2 regions of the Pseudoalteromonas sp. 4NS20-0020 genome follow, and region 1 is predicted to be linked to the other one. Evidence: predicted binding sites of a transcription regulator. Region 1 holds the regulator's gene; the other holds the start of a gene.
The links. Region 1 encodes sigma-54, which starts transcription at its own class of promoters, with help from an activator protein. Its sites were predicted from a motif close to GTTGGCACGNNNNTNGNNT; they were not measured.

Region 1 (3,176 bases):
CAACAAAAATATCAACAGGGCGGTTGTCTATAGCATCAAAATTAATCGGTGTTTCACTTACTAACACCAATGCTAAAGGTTCTTGTGCGCCGCTCATTCGGCCATGTGGAATAGCAATGCCTCTTCCTATCCCTGTGCTGCCTAGCTTTTCGCGGGTTAATAAAGCGCCCAAAATATCCTGTTGAGATAAATACGGTAATTTATCGTGAGCCAGCTCGCTAATAAACTCTAAAATTCTTTTTTTACTATTAAAAAGGACCGCAGCTTTACTGCAGTCCTGGCATATAAGTGAACTTAATTTCATCATATTAGTGTCGAGCAAGCTTCTCTTTGTGTTTAATTACTTGACGGTCAAGCTTGTCAATCAATGAATCAATAGCTGCATACATATCTTGATGTTCAGTGGATGCGAATAATTCAGCACCACTTACATGAATAGTTGCTTCTGCTTTTTGATTTAATTTTTCTATATCAAGAATGACATGAACATTATTAATATGATCAGAGTGCCTTTCTAGCTTCGCAAATTTGGTATTTATATAGTCTCTTAATGAATCAGTTAGTTCTACATGACGACCAGTTAAATTTAGTTGCATAAGCATTACCCTCTTTGTTTAGCGTCTTAAATCAGGCTCTTTCGCTGATTTGACGGTGGAATAGCCAGAGATTCGCGATATTTTGCGATTGTACGTCTCGCTACTTTAATTCCTTGCTCAGCCAATATATCCGCAATTTTGCTATCACTCAATGGTTTTGCTGAGTTTTCTGCTGCGATTAATTTTTTAATAAGTGCACGTATTGCCGTAGATGAACATTCTCCACCATTTTCGGTACTTACGTGGCTTGAGAAAAAGTATTTAAGCTCAAATATTCCACGCGGTGTGTGCATATACTTTTGCGTAGTTACGCGCGAAATTGTTGATTCGTGCATTTCTACCATTTCGGCAACATCATTTAAAACCATCGGTTTCATGGCTTCTGGCCCGTGTTCAAAAAAGCCCTGTTGTTGTTTAACAATACAGTTAGTTACTTTTAAAAGTGTATCATTTCTACTTTCTAAGCTTTTTATAAACCATTTAGCTTCTTGTAAATGTGAGCGAATAAATTGACTGTCGCCGCTTGATTTAACTGTACGCGACATCGCTGCATATTGGCTGTTTACACGAATTTTTGGCATGCTGTCTGGGTTTAACTCTACAATCCAGCGGCCTTTAATTTTTTTAACTGACACATCAGGTATTACATACTCAGACTCTTCTCGTACTATTGTGTCTGCAGGCTTAGGGTTGAGAGTATGAATAAGTGTCATTACTTCTTTAAGCTCATCTTCTTTGAGCTTCGTTTTTTTCATTAATGTACGGTAGTCACGAGCAGCTAACAAATCAATGTGCTCTGTTAAAATCATTTTTGTTTCATCAATAAAAGGCGTGCCTTTATCAAATTGATTTAACTGAATACACAAGCACTCTTGTAAGCTACGTGCCGCAATACCCACTGGGTCAAATAGCTGAATGCGCTTTAAAACCGCTTCTATTTCGTCAAGTTCAACCTCAACGTCATCGTCGTTATCTTGATTAAAGCTCTCTAAAATCTCTTCGCAGCTGAGTGTCAGTATGCCTGAATCATCCACCGCTTCTACAATAGCAATAGCGATGGCTTCATCTGTAGGGCTAAATGGCGTTAATTGTAATTGCCACATTAAGTATTCGTGAAGCGTTTCAGTTGATGCGCCCTGATATATAGACTCATCTTCAGGCATTGGGCCTGAAGATGATGCAGGGGCTGCACTCATATACTCATCCCAGCTAACATCCATTGCCATGTCGTCACTTACGGTATCTTTAGCAAGCGCTTCACCACTGTCTTGTTCATACTCGCTAGGGGCTTCATCGGCAGATACGGTTACTGTAACTTCATCGTTATCTGCTTTTTGCTCATTTTTGCCCGCAAGATCATCGGCATAGTCTTGCTCCTCAACCTCAAGTAATGGGTTGCTGTCGAGCGCTTCTTGTATTTCTTGCTGAAGATCCAATGTGCTTAATTGCAGCAAGCGAATAGCTTGTTGCAACTGAGGTGTCATTGTAAGTTGCTGGCCCATGCGCAGCTGTAGTGATTGCCTCATGTATCTCTAACAATCCTTTTAAGTTGTTATAGTTAATACTAGCAGATGCTTATAAATAAGGCGTAAATGTTACAGCCTAAATTGCTCGCCTAAATATACATCGCGTACAGTTTTATCATTTAATACGTGTTCAGGGGTACCAGAAGCAATCAGTTCCCCATGAGAAACAATGTAGGCTTTTTCGCAAACATCAAGGGTTTCTCTTACATTGTGGTCTGTTATTAATACGCCAATCCCACGGTTTTTCAGGTGTTCAATAATTTTTTTAATATCTAATACTGAGATAGGGTCAACACCGGCAAATGGTTCGTCTAACAAAATAAACTTTGGATCTGCGGCTAAAGCACGTGCAATCTCCACTCGGCGACGTTCTCCGCCCGATAATGCCATGCCTTTGCTGTCGCGAATGTGTTGAATGCTAAATTCATCTAATAGATTATTCAATGTATCTTCTCTGGCTTGTTTAGTGAGCTCCTTTCGAGTTTCTAAAATAGCCATTAAGTTTTGATACACTGTTAATTTTCTAAATATAGACGACTCTTGTGGTAAGTAGCCAATGCCTAATCTAGCACGACTGTGCATAGGTAAAAGCGTAATATCGTTATCATCGATAGATATTTTGCCTTTGTCGCTAGGGACTAAGCCTACAATCATGTAAAAGGTTGTTGTTTTACCTGCGCCGTTTGGCCCAAGCAAGCCTACAATACTGCCAGCTTTAACTTCTAAGCCCACATTTTTTACAACTTCACGGCCTTTGTAGCTTTTGGCTAGTAGCTCTGCTTTTAATGTGCTCATGGTTGGCCTTTGTCATTTTTTTTAGGCTCCACAGGCACTAAGATAGTGTGTACACGGTCAGTTGAGCTTTCATCTTTTTCGGCGCTAATAAGCTGCTGTTCTATATCGTAGGTAATGCTTTTAGCATTCATTTTTTGCCCAGCTTGAGATATCTCTGCATCTCCAATTAATGTTAAAAAACGCGTTGAAACATCGTACCTAACTTCATTAGCGCTGGCGCTCATTATTGTGCCGTCGGCTTGTTTTTCTTCAAAATATG
Region 2 (3,176 bases), 180 kb from region 1:
ACTGCCTTGTAAGGTAATGCTTTGGTCATGTTTACCTTGATAAAACGCACTAAAAATATGGTTTATTTCGTGTTCTTTAATGCCACAGCCATTATCGGCCACAACCAAACACAGGTGATGTTGCTCGCATTTTAAATTTACAGTCACACCTTGGTTATCATCAGAAAATTTTAAGCTATTTGAAATTAACTGAATTAGCATCATTTCTATTAGCTCATTAGGAAGAGCAAGGACAGTGCTTGAAACAGTGTTTTGCCACTGAATACGTTGCTTTCGAGCCGTTAGACGATGCTCAAAATGGCCATTAATTTTTTTAATTAAATGATCAATATTAACCTCGCTTGAGCTATTTATTGTTGATCTAATAGCGTTATAACTCAGTAGGCTGTCTATCATCATGCGAAGGCGCACCATAGATTGAGTTATAAGGGAAAGCACTGCTTTTTGTTCGTCATTAATGGGGCCAACAATTTCATCTGTTAGTAAATCGGTTCCTTCAACCATAGAGGCAAGCGGTGTTTTAAGCTCGTGTGTTACGTGGCGTAAAAACGTATCCTTTTGCTGCTCAAGCATGTGCAGCTGAGTTTGTACCCACTGTAGTTTTTCTCCAAGTTCGACTAACTCTGACGAGCCTTTTACCGCTATTTTTTGCTGCCAATCCCCTTGCCCTAGCTTATCAATAACCCTAGTTAATCCCTTTAAGCGCCCACTTATACGCCATAAAAAGCCACCACCAACCAATAAAGTAAGTGGAATAAGTGCCACCAGCCAATTTATAAACGACGTTTGTAGGCTAGCTAGCTCGTTTTGATTAAGGGTTATTTGCGCTTCGTTTTTATTTTTAAGCCACACTGTAAGCGCTGTAATTAACTCGCTTACAGGTACAAATAGCGCTGCATCTTGCTTTTTTTGATCAACAAGTTGCTGGTGTGCTGTTTGTAAAACATTTAATAGCTGTGCCCATTGGCGTGTGTAATCTGGGTTTGTATTAATGTGTTTAAGGTCGTTTATGCTTTGTACTGAAGATTGCCATTTATCAACTATGAGGGTGTCGAGCGAATCACTTTTTAATACCCAGTTTTGTCTTGTTGCGCGCTCAAGACTGTTAAGGTCTTGCTTTAAGCTAGCGAACGATTTTGTAAGCTGATAATTATTACTTACAATTTGTTGAGTGGTTGCTAGCTGCTTGTTTAACGCATTTAAAAACACAATGACCACTATAGACAGTGGCAATAACGACAGCAGCATACTTAACGCAAACTGCCCTATTAAATTAGGGCGCCAATTAAGCATTGCATTGTAATGTTTAGTAAACGTTGCAGCCATTGCAGAAAACTCTATCAGTAAATAACTCGCCTATTATTATCAATACCGCCTATACACATGCTGAACCATATTAATATTCACTCGCTATAGTGTTGCTAAATAGCAACACTGCAACCTATTGATTTAGTTAACATCATACAAAATATCTCACACTCTGTTGCTGTACTCATACAAAATTACACACATAATGTGTAATTTTTACCTTCCCTTTTAAGTAACAAAACATAAACCATTGAAAATAAACAAAAACAAAACATGGCACCCTTTTTGTTAGTAGGTATGACAAATGAATTTAATAAGGAAATACTCATGAGAGCAAAAGCGTTGGTTTTTTCAACATTACTTGCATTAGGTTTAGTTAATACAGACGCACATGCTATGGACGTTGAGGCTACGTTTGATGCGCTAGATAAGGATAATAACGGCTTGTTAAGCGAAGCTGAGGCCCAAATGGATGCTGTGCTTAAAGAAAACTTTGCACAAATAGATACAGACCAAAATGGTCAACTGTCGCTAAATGAATTTAGTAAATTTATTCAATAATTCAACTTCAAAAGGAATGAAATTATGAAACAACTTATTGCCGCGTTTTTATTATTATTTTTAGCTATTAGTGCAACAGTGCTGGCCTCTCCTTCGGCTGTGCGATTTGCACACTTAGATACAAACATGGACGGCAGTATCTCGTTTGTTGAAGCTAAGCAGGATAAAGAGCTACTTAGACAGTTTACCGATTTAGACGAAGACAAAGATGAGATGATCTCTAAAGCAGAGTTTGAAAACTTTAAGCCGTAACAGGTTAAGTTTTGCTTAAGCTTTTAACTTGTAAAGTGTACTAAAGCATTTGCCATAATCCCTGAGGGAGTGTGTAAAAGGATTTAATGTTGGGAGTTAAATTATGGCAAGTGCTTTATCTTATCAAGCTTTATACCTTGTTATTAAATACAACTTAATTACCCTTTTGGAAGGACTACCATGAAGATACGTTGCTTTGTAACTACCACGGCATTGCTGTTAAGTTTTAATGCCTTTGCACTTGATGTAAAACAACGCTTTGATCACCTTGATACAGATAAAAGCGGTTACCTTACCCATAACGAATTAGAGCGGCAGCCACAGTTACTTAGCACGTTTATAATGTGGGATAAAAATCAAGACAAACAAATTTCATTAATTGAATTTAAAAACTATCTTACTAACAATCTTTATTGAGTATTTTAATGAACCCCATACGCTTATTTATTTTATGCACTCTAACCGTATTTAGTGCATCAAGCTTTGCTTCAAGTGACACTATTAACAACCAGTTTAAAAAAATAGACCGAAACAAAGACGGATTTTTAACGCGTTCTGAAGCCTCAATAGACCCCGCCTTGTGGTCTAAGTTTATTCGTTACGACCAAGATAAAGACGGCCGGCTAACACTTAGCGAATACCATTTATATGCCAGTAAGTAGCCCTAACTTAAGTAACCTTTCTGACTTTAGGTTTTAGGCAATTAATTTAACAGCTAAGCAACCAGCTTAGCTTTAACTGTCTATTTTACGAGCTTATCGCATCCTGTTGGTATTCTAAAAAAGGGTTTGCTAGTGTTATTGCACTAAAAATAACAAAACAGTGTCCTATGTTACTCAAAAAATTACTTAAACCACTTGTACTTGCCAGCCTTTGTGCGGGCTCTAGCTTTGCCATTGCACAAACCAAAGTTATTTATAATGCTAATGGCTACACCCCGCTTTATAAAGGCAAAATGCAAAAAGGTGAACTTCAGCAATTTAGCACTTTAGTTATAAAAGATGGCAAAGTTGTAAAAGTAGGCGGCGACACACTAAAAGAAAGCTTTCCAGATG

Region 2: AC27JL_RS01900 (EF-hand domain-containing protein) is a predicted target of sigma-54. The motif match lies at 1,581-1,599, and genes of this name have one in related genera.

What each region holds. Positions count from the first base shown of each region.
Region 1 is NZ_BAAJMI010000001.1:236,041-239,216, forward strand. Features, by position in the region: gene ptsN (PTS IIA-like nitrogen regulatory protein PtsN) at 1-304, opposite strand, end outside; gene hpf (ribosome hibernation promoting factor) at 309-596, opposite strand; gene AC27JL_RS01030 (RNA polymerase factor sigma-54) at 623-2,122, opposite strand; gene lptB (LPS export ABC transporter ATP-binding protein) at 2,192-2,917, opposite strand; gene lptA (lipopolysaccharide transport periplasmic protein LptA) at 2,914-3,176, opposite strand, start outside.
Region 2 is NZ_BAAJMI010000001.1:417,405-420,580, reverse strand. Features, by position in the region: gene AC27JL_RS01905 (HAMP domain-containing sensor histidine kinase) at 1-1,326, opposite strand, end outside; gene AC27JL_RS01900 (EF-hand domain-containing protein) at 1,636-1,869, shown strand; gene AC27JL_RS01895 (EF-hand domain-containing protein) at 1,894-2,121, shown strand; gene AC27JL_RS01890 (EF-hand domain-containing protein) at 2,302-2,538, shown strand; gene AC27JL_RS01885 (EF-hand domain-containing protein) at 2,547-2,783, shown strand; gene AC27JL_RS01880 (amidohydrolase) at 2,951-3,176, shown strand, end outside.